3 regions of the Rhodococcus sp. Eu-32 genome follow, and region 1 is predicted to be linked to each of the others. Evidence: riboswitches for the same ligand, from Rfam matches in the RefSeq annotation. Region 1 holds a riboswitch; each other region holds the start of a gene.
The links. A riboswitch is a leader RNA that binds a small molecule or an ion and turns the genes downstream of it on or off. The one in region 1 is predicted to bind thiamine pyrophosphate.

Region 1 (4,694 bases):
CCCAGCCCTGCGTCACGATGCGTGTCGGCGACGGCAGCACCTGCGGCCTGATGCCGGAGACCGAGACGTAGATCTGCCATGCGGCGACCAGCACGACGACGATCGTCGCCGACGGCAGCGCCCACCGAACGAGCGTCAGGACCCGTCGGGCACGGGGTGACGACGACTCGGCTGTGCTACTGATCGGCGAGGTAGTCATCGGTGAAGTACGTCGACCAGTCGGGTTCGGACGTCAGCGGCGCGCCGGACTCGTCGACGAGAACACCGTTGTCGTAGAGGAACTTCGAGTAGGCCGCCCACTTCTCGAGGTTCTGCGTACCCACGGTTCCCGACGCGTCCTTCATGTAACTGTCGGCGAGCATCTGCTGGCTCTCGAACACGAGGTCCTCGTCGGTGAACGCGCCGGGGTTGGCGTCGATGACGTCCTGTGCGGCGCGGTGCGGATCGTCGGCTGCGAGTTGGTAGCCGCGCTGCAACGCCTGGACGAACTTTCTCGCCTCGTCGGGGTTGTCGGCCAGCCAGTTCTCGTTGCCGCTGATGGTGATCGCGTACGCGTCGGGAAATCCGTAGTCGGTGTAGTCGAAGTATTTCATCGGCGTGCCGCTGTGCTCGGCCTCGATGCCTTCCCACGCGAAGTAGGACACGGTGAAGTCGGCGGTGCCGGAGTAGACGGCTTCGTAGGCGGATGTGCCGAGCACGACCGTCTCGTAGTCGCCCGCGCCGCCGTCGTTCCGCACGACCTGCCTCAGCGTCGCCTGCTCGCCGGTGTCACCGAAGCCCGCGTACGTCTTTCCGTCCAACGCCTTCGGGCTCGGGATGTCGTCGCGATCGGCCTTGACTCCGATGCCCGTCGCCCAGTGCTGCAGCGGTGCGAGCACCGAGACGATCTGTGCACCTGCTGCTTTCGCGAATGCCGTCGAACTCTGCGTGCTGATACCGAATTCGGCGTTGCCCGAATCGACGAGCGTGTCGGGCGAGGTGTTGTTGTAGGGCAGCACCTCGACGTCGAGACCGGCGTCGGCGAAGTAGCCTTCCTGCAGCGCAACGTACAGTCCGGTGTGGTTGGTGTTCGGTGTCCAGTCGAGTGCGAATCGGATCGTGTCGGAATCGTTCGACTGTGCGCACGCGGTGAGTCCCGCGATCGACACGGCCGACACGGCGAGTGCAAGAAGCTTTTTCACAACGCCACCGCCGATCGCGAGTGCGACCACGGCGTCGGATGCAAGGCTGTGTCCCAGAACGACAGCTCGTATCGAGTGGCGATCACGAACGCGTCGACCATCGCCTCGCGCTGTGCCTCGGTCGCTCCATCGGCCGCCTCGTCGACGAGGGTTCTTGCGGCGGAGACGATGTCGCGGAACTCGTCGGAATCGTACGTCGACACCCATCGGGCGTACGGGTGCTCGGGATCCCGTGCCAGCACGTCCTGTGCTGCACCCGCCAACCGCGCCGCCACATCGGCGTAGATCCAGAAGCACGGCAGAATTGCTGCGGCCGCGACCGGATACGGCTCGGTGGCTGCAGTGGCGATCAGGTAGGAGGTGTAGCCGAGGCACGTCGGTGAATGCTCGACGCGCGCGTCCGACGGAGGGAGCGCACTGCCGGACAACAGTTGTTCGTGCAGAGATGCCTCGTCGACAGCGCTGGCCGCCGATGTCGCCCAGAACGCGGCCGTGGTCGCGTCGGGCGCCCGCGATGCGAGAATGGCCAGCGCCTTGGTGTATCCGGCCAGGTAGAGCCGGTCCTGCTCGATGTAGAAGCGGAACGCGTCGAGCGGCAACGTTCCGTGTCCGAGCTGCTCGAGGAACTCGAGCCCGTCGATAGCGGTGCGCAACGAGCCCGTTGCGTCCCACATGCGGTCCGTGTGGCGGACCGAATCCGCCGAGTGCACAGGCGTAACCATCGCCTTGACATCCCTTCGTCAGCATTAACTGCATCAGGTTCGACGGGTGTGATCTCAGCATCCTCAGGTAGGACGCACCCCGTGTCAGAACAACGCCGACCATAGCACCATCCGCCGACCGGGCGATCGAAGGACTGCAACGGGCTGCAACCCTGTCGCTTGTGGGTCAGGTCACATAGACATGTGTTCATCGAATCAACCGGTGAGGAGTGAACCGATGCGCGCTGCCGTCTACTACGGTCCGAACAAGGTGGAGATCGCCGATGTGCCCGAGCCGTCGCCCCGTGAAGGTGAGGTGAAGGTTCGAGTCGGGTTCAACGGCATCTGCGGTACCGACCTGCACGAGTACTATGCCGGTCCGATCTTCGTTCCTACCGAACCGCACCCGCTGACGCATCAGCAGCTGCCGCTTGTGCTCGGGCACGAGTTCTCCGGAACGGTGACAGAAGTGGGCGCCGGAGTCAGAGATGCGAAGATCGGTGACCGCGTCGCCATCGAACCGCTCTACCGGTGCGGCCACTGCGGTCCGTGCAAAGCCGGCAACTACAACATCTGTCAGCACATCGGATTCCACGGACTGATGTCCGACGGCGGGATGGCCGAATACACGGTGGTGCCGTCGAACATGATTCACCAGCTGCCCGACAATGTTTCGCTCGAACTGGGCGCGCTCGTGGAGCCGATGTCCGTCGCATTCCATGCCGCAACGCTCGGCGACCCGAAGCCCGACGACACCGCGATGGTGTTCGGTGCAGGGCCGATCGGTATCGGACTGTGGTTTGCGTTGCGCGGCAAAGGACTCGACGACGTGTACGTGGTCGAGCCGTCGCCGACGCGTCGCGCATCGATCGAAGCGCTCGGCGCGAAGACGCTCGATCCCACGACACTCGACGTGCCTGAGTTCATCGCCGACACCACGGACGGTCGCGGCGCCGACGCGATCTACGACGCAGCCGGTGTGCAACCGGCCGTCGAGACGGCATTGAGTTGCATCGGTGCGCGTAAGCCGCTGGTCAGCGTCGCGATCTACGAAAAGCCCTTGACCACAACGCTTCAGAAGCTCGTCATGAACGAATCTCGCATCCAAGGTTCGCTCTGCTACACCTCGGCCGACTACGACGCCGTCATCGATCTGATGGCACGCGGGCAGTACGACACGACCGGATGGGTGGACAAGATCGCGCTCGACGGCGTGGTCGAGGACGGTTTCGAGGCACTGCACGCGGGTAACAAGATGAAGGTTCTGGTAACTCCAGCCGAAGGAGAGAAATGACAGTCGCACTCGTCACCGGAGCCGGTCAGGGAATCGGCCGCGGCATCGCACTTCGCCTCGCCCGCGACGGGCACGACATCGCGCTCGTCGACGTGGCATCGGACAAGATCGACGCCGTCGCGCAGGAGGTTCGTGACATCGGGCGTCATGCAACGACTTTCGTCACCGACGTGACCGATCGCGATCAGGTGTTCGCGGCGGTCGATCATGCGCACGAGGAACTCGGCGGATTCGACGTCATCGTCAACAACGCGGGTATCGCGCAGGTCGCGCCGCTCGACGACGTTCGCCCCGAGGACACGAAGAACATCTTCGCCGTCAACGTCGACGGTGTTCTGTGGGGAATTCAGGCCGCTGCAGCGAAATTCAGGACGCTGAAGCAGAAGGGCAAGATCGTCAACGCGTCGTCGATCGCCGGACACGACGGATTCGCGATGCTGGGCGTCTACAGCGCAACGAAATTCGCGGTGCGCGCGCTGACCCAGGCCGCGGCGAAGGAATACGCGTCGGACGGGATCACCGTCAATGCCTATTGCCCCGGCGTCGTCGGCACCGACATGTGGGTGACCATCGACAAGCGTTTCGCCGAGCTGACCGGTGCGAAAGAAGGTGAGACCTACGACAAGTTCGTCGGCGGCATCGCGCTCGGACGCGCGCAGACGCCCGACGACGTCGCGGCATTCGTGTCCTACCTGGCGGGCCCGGATTCAGACTACATGACCGGGCAGGCACCGCTGATCGACGGCGGTCTCGTCTATCGATGAGGTGTGCATTCGACGGCCCTGGCTTTACATCGGTTTGTGAGCTGGCGCACAATTGCCGGTGATGACACAGTCGACAGGCCCCGAACCTGCGCTGGCGGCCGGCGAGGATCCGCGCCGCTACGCGCAGATTCTCAGTGCGGTGTACGACGCGACCATGACCGGCGGCAAGTCGCCCGCGCGCCCGCGGGAAGTCATCGGTGATTCCTGGCGGCGGCTACGGACACTCGGTATCGACCCCGAGAAGGTCAGTGTGCAGTCGCCGCAGATCGACACGTCCGATCTCGAGCTGAGCCGTCGGGAATCGGGTTTGTTCGACATCCTCGACGACCTCGGCCGAGGACTCGAATCGGTCGTCCAGGACGGCGACAACATTCTCGTCGTCGCCGATCGGCACGGACGCGTCCTGTGGCGCAGCGGATCCACGTCGGTCCTCGGTCGTGCCGACGGTCTCGGATTCGTCGAAGGCGCCAGTTGGGCGGAGGATTCCGTCGGTACCAACGCGATCGGTACCGCCCTCGTGTCCAGGCGTGCCGTACAGATCTTCTCGGCGGAACACTATGTGCGCAGCCATCATCCGTGGACGTGCGCGGGTGCACCGATCAAGGATCCGCGCACCGGGCGCGTCATCGGCGCCGTCGACGTCAGCGGTCCGGCGAGCACGGTACATCCGACGACACTGGCTCTCGTCGACGCCATTGCGCGTCTCGCGGAATCGCAACTGCGCGAACACCATCGGCAGCATCTCGACCGTCTC
Region 2 (4,694 bases), on a different contig from region 1:
ACACCCCGGCTTCGAGATCGCCTGGCCGACGCTCCGTACGACGCCGCTCCGCATCCTGCTCGACACGGCCAACGTACTCGGCTCGCGCCCGAACGGCTGGTGGCGCGACCGCAGCGGCGCCACCGGCGAGCTGCTGACGTCGCTCGCCGACGCCGTGCCGAGGACCGTCGAACTACCGGGCGGCGACTTCGGCTGGTTGACGCGCATCGACGCCGTCCTCGAAGGCGAGGCGCGTAACGCGGCGTTCGACGACGCCCGCGTCCCCGTCATTCATGCGCCGGGTAGCGGCGACGACGAACTCGCCCGCCGGGCCGAGGCGGCCGACAGCCTGACCGCGCTCGTCACCGCCGACCGGGGTCTTCGACAACGCGTGCCCACGTCGGTGCACGTGCTGGCCCCGTCGACGGTGCTGGCGTGGTTGGGATCAGCGTCGTAGCTTCGACGCCAGTTCTCGCGCCGCGGCCTGGGGATCCCGTGCCTGAGTGATGGCCCGAACGACGACGATTCGCTCGCAGCCCGCCTCGAGGACTTCGTCGACGTTGGTCGCGTCGACTCCGCCGATCGCGAACCACGGACGCGCCGGAGCCGATTCGGCGGTACTGCGCACGAGTTCGAGGCCAGCCGCGGAACGGTTCGGCTTCGTCGGCGTCGCCCACACGGGGCCCGTCGCGAAGTAGTCGACGCCGTCCTCGATCGCGGCCAGGGAAGCCTGGTTGCGATTCTGCGTCGACCGGCCGATGACGACGTCGGGACCGAGGATCTCGCGCGCGTAGTGCACCGGCAGGTCGCCCTGGCCGAGATGCAGGACATCGGCGCCCGACGCCAACGCGAGGTCGGCGCGGTCGTTCACGGCCAGAAGCGCGCCGTGACGCTTGGTGGCGGCGGACAGAATCGCCAGCGCGGCGAGTTCGTCCTTCGCTTCGAGCGGACCGAACTCGCGCTCGCCCGCCGAGTTCTTGTCGCGAAGCTGAATGATGTCGACGCCACCCGACAAGGCCGCTTCCGCGAACTGGGCGAGATCGCCCTTCTCGCGCCTGGCGTCGGTGCACAGGTAGAGGCGAGCCGATGCCAAACGCTCGCGCGCCGTCTGGTTCTGGGGACTCTCGTAGGGATGCACTCTGCAAACGGTAGTCTGTCGGGAGTACGTAGATACACGGGAGTCCTGGGGTTCGCAGGGCTGAGAGTGGACACGCCGGTCCTTACCGTCAATACCTGAACCGGATCATGCCGGCGCAGGGAGTGAGGTGGAACAGAATGTCCAAGTCCCTGGCAGTCGTCGGCGGCGGTGTCATCGGCCTGGCCGTGGCGGTCCGCGCGGCACGCGACGGCTGGTCGGTGCGCCTGTACGACCCGGCCGTCGGAACCGGAGCGTCCTGGGTCGCGGGCGGCATGCTCGCGCCGCTGTCCGAAGGGTGGCCAGGCGAACACGACCTGCTCGAGCTCGGGGCGCACTCGCTGGCGCGGTGGCCGGAGTTCGCGCGTTCACTCCCGGGCGACGTCTTCTCGTCGACGGGATCGCTGACCGTCGCGCTCGACGCCGCCGATGCCGCAGACCTGCGGACCATCGCCGAATTCGTCGGGGAGCAGGGACATCGGCTCGACGTGTTGAGCCGCGCCCAGGTGCGCGAGCTGGACCCGTCGCTGGCGCAGAACATTCGCCTCGGGCTGCTCGCACCCACCGAACTCGCCGTCGACAATCGGTTGCTCGTCGCGGCGCTGCAGAAGGCTGCAACAGCGGTCGAGTTCGTCGCCGAAGCCGTCACCGACATGGACGCGCTGGACGCCGATCAGATCGTCGTCGCGGCGGGAGACAGGACGGCATCGCTGCTTCCCGACGTGCCCGTCCGTGCGGTGAAAGGCGAGATCCTGCGCTTGCGTCGCAGGTCGAGTGCCGTCGAAGCTCCGAGCAGGACCATCCGCGGCAGCGTCCACGGACGGCCGATCTACCTCGTCCCGCGCGGCGACGGCCTGGTCGTCGGCGCCACCCAGTACGAATCCGGACGCGACACCCAGGTCACCGTCGCGGGCGTACGCGACCTCATCGCCGACGCCGAACGCCTCATGCCCAGCATCGGCGAATACGAACTGTACGAAGCCGCAGCCGGACTACGACCGATGAGTCCCGACGGTCTTCCCGTCATCGGCCGGATCTCCGAGCGCGTCATCGTCGCATCGGGCCACGGCCGCAACGGAATTCTGCTGACCCCCATCACCGCAGACGCCGTCGCCGCACTACTCGCAGGCGACGCACTCCCCGAAGCGAAGGCTGCAGATCCAGCCCGATTCGAGATAGGTAGGAAACAATGATCACCGTCAACGGGCAGGACCACGAGCTGACCGAGCAGCTGACCATGACGCAGTTGCTGACGCGACTGTCCATGCCGGAGAAGGGCATCGCCGTCGCGGTCGACGGCGTCGTGCTGCCGAAGAGCCGATGGGACGCCACAACCGTCGAAAAGGGTTGCAACATCGAGGTTCTGACGGCGGTGCAGGGTGGCTGAGTCACTGAAGATTGCCGACAAGGCGTTCGATTCCCGCCTCATCATGGGCACGGGTGGGGCCGCGAATCTGACGGTGCTGGAGGAGGCCCTCGTCGCCTCCGGGACCGAACTGACCACGGTCGCGATGCGACGCGTCGACGCCGCCGGAGGCACCGGTGTGCTGGATCTGTTGCGCAAGCTCGACATCGCGCCGCTGCCCAACACGGCCGGATGCCGCGGTGCGGCGGAGGCGGTGCTGACGGCGCAGCTCGGCCGGGAAGCGCTCGACACCGACTGGGTGAAGCTCGAAGTGATCGCCGACGAGCGCACCCTGCTGCCCGACGCGATCGAATTGGTCAAGGCCGCAGAACAACTGGTCGACGACGGATTCAACGTGCTCCCGTACACGACCGACGATCCGGTGCTGGCGCGCAGGCTGGAGGACGTCGGATGCGTCGCCGTCATGCCGCTGGGTGCGCCGATCGGAACCGGCCTCGGCATCTCGAACCCGCACAACATCGAGATGATCGTCGACGCGGCAGGGGTGCCGGTAATTCTCGACGCGGGCATCGGTACCGCGAGCGACGCGGCGCTGGCAATGGAATTGGGTTGCGACGCAGTCCTCCTCGCGACGGCAGTCACACGCGCGAAAGATCCGGCGCTCATGGCGTCGGCGATGAAGCACGCTGTCGCAGCGGGATTTCAGGCCCGTCGGGCCGGGCGGATCCCGAAGCGATTCTGGGCGCAGGCGAGTTCGCCGATGTGAGTCCTACGTGCGTGCGAATGTATAGCCCGCTATACATTCGCACGCACGTAGGAGCCGCCATCATCCGAAAGGATGACCCACATCGCGACCCCAGACCGATGCGCGGTCAGGCCCGCATGAGGGACAGTGGTCCGCATGATCGAAGTAACGGGACTGACCAAGCAGTACGGTGCCACCAAAGCGGTCGACGATCTGACCTTCACGGTGAAGCCGGGCATCGTGACAGGCTTTCTCGGCCCCAACGGGGCTGGCAAGTCGACGACCATGCGGATGATCCTCGGGTTGGACCGTCCGACCAGCGGCACGGCCCTCATCGAGGGCAAGCCCTACAACCAACTCACGCAGCCACTGCGTACCGTCGGAGCACTTCTCGACGCCAAGTGGGTGCACCCCAATCGTTCGGCCCGCGCGCATCTCGAGTGGATGGCCGCGTCGAACGGCATCCCGAAGTCGCGCGTCGAGGAAGTGCTGCGGCTCGTCGGTCTCTCCGAGGTCGCGAAGAAGAACGCAGGCGGCTTCTCGCTCGGCATGTCGCAGCGGCTCGGTCTCGCAGGCGCACTGCTCGGTGACCCGAAGGTCCTGTTGTTCGACGAGCCCGTCAACGGTCTCGACCCCGAGGGCATCGTCTGGATTCGAAAGTTCATGCAGCGCCTTGCCGCCGAGGGACGTACCGTCCTCGTGTCGAGTCACCTGCTGTCCGAGATGGCCCAGACCGCAGAGCATCTCGTCGTCATTGGCCGCGGACGTCTGGTGGCGGACACGTCGGTCCAGGACTTCATCAACCATGCGTCCGAGGCGTCGGTACGCGTCCGAAGCCCGCAGCTCGATGCTCTTCGCAGTGCACTGACGTCCGCCGGACTGACGGTGCGCGAACCTGCGGACAAGGGCGAGCTGCAGCCGTCGCTCGTCGTCACGAATTCGACGACCGACGCCATCGGAGACATCGCCGGCCGCAACGGCATCGTTCTACACGAATTGTCCTCGCAGCGAGGATCTTTGGAAGAGGCGTTCATGAAGCTCACCGGACAAGACGTCCAGTATCACGGTGAAGGCACCGACGCCATGGGAGGTGCACTGTAATGGGAGTTCTTGCAGCAGAACGCATCAAGATCACGTCGACGAAATCGCCGTGGTGGTGCACCGTCGCCATCATCGTGCTCGGACTCGGCCTGGCGTTCTTCGTCGGACTCGCCGCCAAACTCGGCATGCAGTCCTACGAGAACGAAGTGGCAAGCGGTAACACGCCCGACTTCGACCCGTACCTGCCCACCGTGTTCGAGGTGGTCGGTAGCGGCGTCGGCGGTATGGGAGTCATGGTTCTCATGATCCTTGCGGCGCTGACGGTCACCAGCGAGTACCGCTTCGGCATCATTCGCACGACGTTCCAGGCCATCCCGAACCGTGCCTCGGTGCTCGTCGCGAAGGCGTCGTTGATCGGTGTGTTCGGA
Region 3 (4,694 bases), on a different contig from region 1:
GACCCTTATCAGGCAGGTGCGAAGAATTCCAATGCGATGTTGTCGGGATCGCGGAAGGAGATACCGGAGCCGTAGTGGGCGTTCTTGATGCCGGAGTGGGTGATGCTCAGCTCGTCGAGCCTCGCCGGCCATTCCTGCAGCTGATCCTGGGTACATCCGAAGCCGACGTGGTCGAGTCCGATGTGGTGCTCGTCGAACGGATCCCCGGTGGCGTGGCCGGGATGGGTGTGCAGGCCGAACAGCATGCCACCGCCGATGGCGAACACCGTGTGGTGAAAGGTGCCGGATTCTTCGTCCTCGTCGAGGACCGGATCGGAGCCGAACAGTCGCGAGTACCACGCGGTACTGGCGGCCAGGTCGGAGACGGTGATCGCCACGTGGGCGAGTCCTGGGAACTCGGTCATGATGCTCGGGCCCTTCGATCGACGTCGTACATAGGCGTGTTCACGCTATGACCGAGACCGCGTCCGCACCGGCAGATGAGGGTGAAACCGCCCGACAGGGCAGGTGAGGTTGCGCGCTCCTATTACGGTGTGAAACATGAACTTCAGCGACCACCAGATCGGCATCTACGCCCAGGGGATGTTCACCGATACGAGGCCGGAGATCACGACCAATCTCGCGACGCTCGAAGAGCAGGCCGCGGCCACGCTGACGCCCGAGGCCCTGGGCTACATCGTCGCCAGCGCGGGCAGCGGTTCGACGGCGCGCGCGAACCGCGATGCGTTCGACGCCTGGCGCATCGCACCGCGCATGTTGCGGAGCGCCGCCCAACGCGACCACGCGACGACGATCCTCGGCACCGCACTGCCCGCGCCGCTGATGATCGCGCCCGTCGGGATCCAGACCCTCGCGCATCCCGACGGTGAACTCGCGACGGTGCGCGCGGCCGCAGCCCTCGGCGTGCCCTACATTCACTCGACGCAGGCGTCGCACTCGTTCGAGCAGGTCGCCGAAGCGGGCGGCGACGCGCCCCGCTGGTACCAGTTGTATTGGCCCACCGATGAATCGGTGTTGCTGAGCTTCCTCGGACGGGCACAGGACACCGGCTTCACGACGCTCGTCCTGACTCTCGACACCACCCTTCTCGGCTGGCGACCCGCCGACCTCGATCGCGGTTACCTCCCGTTCCTGGCGAACCTCGGTATCGAGAACTACTTGTCGGATCCGGCGTTCCGAGCGGGCCTCGAACAGCCGGTCGACGCCAATCCCATTGCTGCCGCGATGCATTGGGCGCAGATGTTCCCGAATCCTGGCCTGAACTGGTCGCAGCTGGCGTTCCTGCGTCAGCACTGGGACGGCCCGATCGTGCTGAAGGGAATCTGCACCGTCGGCGATGCACGCTCCGCGCTGGAACACGGCGTCGACGGTATCGTCGTGTCGAACCATGGCGGACGCCAGATCGACGGTGCACGTGCATCGTTGGACGCACTACCCGAGATCGTCGACGCAGTGGGCGATCGACTGACGGTGCTGTTCGACTCCGGTGTACGCACCGGCGCCGACATGGCTAAGGCGCTGGCGCTCGGCGCCGATGCAGTCCTTCTCGGCAGGCCGTTCCTGTACGGTCTGGCGCTCGCGGGCCAAGCAGGCGTCGAACATGTACTACGTTGTATCCTTGCGGAATTCGATCTCGTCACCAGTCTGTCCGGCCACGCCGGTGCGTCGGAGCTCGGCCGTGAGTCGGTGATCCGAGCGTGACCGCTCCGGCGTGGGTCCAGCACGCGATCTGGTGGCAGGTGTATCCGCTCGGCTTCGTCGGTGCGCCCGTTCGGAATTGGGACGGATCGTCGTCGGCGGACGAACACAAGCTGCGTGGCATCGTCGAATGGCTCGATTACGCAGTCGAACTCGGAGCGTCGGGAATCGCCCTGGGGCCCATCTTCGCGTCGGAGGGACACGGATACGAGACGGTCGATCATTTCCGCGTCGACGAACGACTCGGCACCGGCGAGGACGTCGACGCGCTGATCGAGGCCGCACACGACCGCGGAATGCGGGTATTGCTCGATGGTGTATTCAATCATGTGGGACAACGTTTTCCACGATTTCAGGAGACGCTGGCCGGTGACGCGAAGGCCGCGTCCTGGTTTCACCTCGACTCCTCCGGTCGGCACCGCAACTTCGAGGGCCACGACGAACTGGTGACGCTGAACCACGACAACGAGGACGTCCGGCAGTACGTGGTCGACGTCATGTCGCACTGGCTGAGTCGCGGCGCCGACGGCTGGCGTCTGGATGCGGCCTACGCCGTTCCGACGTCGTTCTGGGCATCGGTCGTACCCCGTGTGCGCCAGTCCTTTCCGGATGCCTACTTCCTGGGTGAGGTCATTCACGGTGACTACGGCCGCATCGCAGCGGACAGCGCACTCGACTCGGTGACACAGTACGAGCTGTGGAAGGCGATCTGGAGCGCGATCTCCGAGAAGAACTTCTTCGAGCTGTCCCATGCGCTGGGCCGACACAACGAGTGGCTCGACGCGTTCGTTCCCGCCACGTTCGTCGGTAACCACGACGTCAATCGCATCGCCAGCACCATCACGGACGAACGGCACCTCGCGCACGCCCTCGTCGTCCTGTTCACCGTCGCGGGGACGCCGACTATCTACTACGGCGACGAGCAGGGTTTTCGCGGCACCAAGGAGGAACGCGTCGGCGGGGACGACGAGGTTCGCCCCGAATTCCCGTCGCACAAGGATGATCTCGCCCCGTACGGGTGGCCGATCTTCCATCTGCATCAGGAATTGATCGGCCTGCGCAGGCGACACTCGTGGCTGCACACGGCACGGACGGAGGTCGTCGAGCTGACCAACACCGCACTGGCGTACCGCGCGTCAGCGGGCGAGGAACGGATCCACGTTGTCCTCAATCTCGGCGACGACAGCGTCGAGTGCCGGTTGAGCGGACCCGTGTTGGCCGGCCAGGCTGCGGTGCAGGGCGGACACGTCACCGTGCCACCGCACGGATGGGTGGTTCTCGGCTGAATCGGGCTGTATATCGTTTTCTAGTGATCAAGCTAGAAAGAGATATACAGGCCGATACGGCTACACTCGGCAATCGACACGGGGTGCCGCTGCACGGCGGCTGAGAACACACCCGTCGAACCTGATCTGGCCAGCACCAGCGTAGGGATGTCTATGTCTGAGCTGTGCCTATGAGCGAGAGGCGCATTCACATGAAATTGGACGAGCAAACAGTTCTGGTCACCGGTGCCGGCCGCGGTCTCGGGTCCGCGATCGCGCGGGCCTTCGCGGCGCACGGTGCACGTGTCGTCGTCAACTATCGACGCAGCCAGGAGGCAGCCGAGAAGCTGGCCACCGAGATCGGTGGCGTTGCGGTACAGGCGGACGTCACCGATGCGGACCAGGTGGATGCGCTGTTCGCCACGGCCGAGAAGCACTTCGGCACGCCGATCACGACGGTCGTCAACAATGCGCTCGCCGACTTCTCGTTCGATGGTGACGCGCGCAGCAAGGCCGATTCGATCGAGTGGGAACAGTTCGATTCTCAATTCCGTGGGGCCGTGAAGGGTGCATTGACGACGACGCAGCGCGCGATCCCGGGCATGCGCGCCGCAGGCTTCGGCCGGATCGTGAACGTCGGCACCAACTTGTTCCAGAACCCGGTGGTCCCGTACCACGACTACACGGCATCGAAAGCTGCGCTGCTGTCTCTGACACGCACTCTCGCAACCGATCTCGGCCCTGATGGCATCACGGTCAACATGGTCTCCGGCGGGCTCCTGCGCACGACGGACGCCAGCGCCGCGACACCCGACGAAGTGTTCGACCTCATCGCCTCGTCGACCCCACTGCAGCGTGTCGTCACGCCCGAAGAATTCGCCGACGCGTTGCTGTTCTTCGCGTCCCCGTGGTCACGCTCGGTCACCGGGCAGAACCTCGTCGTCGACGGCGGTCTCGTCAAGGACTGAATCATGCTGCATTTGAACGCCTTTTTGTTCGGTTGCGGTCACCACACCGCTGCCTGGCGTCACCCGAATTCGCGGGTCGAAGACCTCGGTGACATCGCGTACTACGAGGAACTGGCGCAGATCGCCGAACGCGGCAAGCTCGACGCAGTCTTCTTCGCCGACGGCCATTCGGTACGCGACCCCGCAGGCGCCGGAACCTGGTTCCTGGAACCGATCACGGCTCTGTCGGCCATGGCGCGGGCGACGACGCACATCGGACTCGTGACGACGGTGTCGACGACGTTCTACACTCCGTTTCACGCCGCCAGGATGCTGGCGTCGCTGGATCACATCAGTGGCGGCCGAGCCGGATGGAATGTCGTCACCTCGATGTTCGACGCCGAAGCACGGAACCACGGTTTCGACGACATCCCCGGCAGGAACGAGCGTTACGCACGAGCCGAGGAGTTCGTCGACGTCGCACTGGCATTGTGGGACACGTGGGACGCCGACGCGCTCGTTCTCGACCGCGCCGGAATGTATGCGGATCCAGCGAAGGTGCATCGGATCGACCATGACGGCAAGCATTTTCGCGCCGACGGTCCGCTGACGGTTCCACGATCGCCGCAAGGTAGGCCGGTGCTGTTCCAGGCGGGCGCGTCGGGGCAGGGTCGTGATCTCGCGGCTCGATACGCCGAGGCCATTTATGCGGTGGCGTACGATATCTCGTCCGGATCGAGGTACTACGCCGACGTCAAACAGCGGATCGCGGAGGCGGGCAGGG

Region 2: linked by a shared signal. The riboswitch ahead of thiO (glycine oxidase ThiO) and the one ahead of tenA (thiaminase II) in region 1 are both predicted to bind thiamine pyrophosphate.
Region 3: linked by a shared signal. The riboswitch ahead of DK926_RS07775 (3-oxoacyl-ACP reductase) and the one ahead of tenA (thiaminase II) in region 1 are both predicted to bind thiamine pyrophosphate.

Annotation. Positions count from the first base shown of each region.
Region 1 is NZ_QGNK01000019.1:4,928-9,621, forward strand. Features, by position in the region: gene DK926_RS20435 (ABC transporter permease) at 1-199, opposite strand, end outside; gene DK926_RS20440 (ABC transporter substrate-binding protein) at 177-1,157, opposite strand; gene tenA (thiaminase II) at 1,178-1,903, opposite strand; TPP riboswitch at 1,897-1,995, opposite strand; gene DK926_RS20450 (2,3-butanediol dehydrogenase) at 2,121-3,176, shown strand; gene DK926_RS20455 (acetoin reductase) at 3,173-3,940, shown strand; gene DK926_RS20460 (GAF domain-containing protein) at 4,002-4,694, shown strand, end outside.
Region 2 is NZ_QGNK01000001.1:177,357-182,050, forward strand. Features, by position in the region: gene DK926_RS00875 (NUDIX domain-containing protein) at 1-436, shown strand, start outside; gene thiE (thiamine phosphate synthase) at 425-1,117, opposite strand; TPP riboswitch at 1,144-1,256, shown strand; gene thiO (glycine oxidase ThiO) at 1,255-2,307, shown strand; gene thiS (sulfur carrier protein ThiS) at 2,304-2,501, shown strand; gene DK926_RS00895 (thiazole synthase) at 2,494-3,246, shown strand; gene DK926_RS00900 (ATP-binding cassette domain-containing protein) at 3,382-4,326, shown strand; gene DK926_RS00905 (ABC transporter permease) at 4,326-4,694, shown strand, end outside.
Region 3 is NZ_QGNK01000005.1:33,113-37,806, reverse strand. Features, by position in the region: gene DK926_RS07790 (VOC family protein) at 9-404, opposite strand; gene DK926_RS07785 (alpha-hydroxy-acid oxidizing protein) at 541-1,701, shown strand; gene DK926_RS07780 (alpha-amylase family glycosyl hydrolase) at 1,698-2,984, shown strand; TPP riboswitch at 3,054-3,149, shown strand; gene DK926_RS07775 (3-oxoacyl-ACP reductase) at 3,176-3,931, shown strand; gene DK926_RS07770 (LLM class flavin-dependent oxidoreductase) at 3,935-4,694, shown strand, end outside.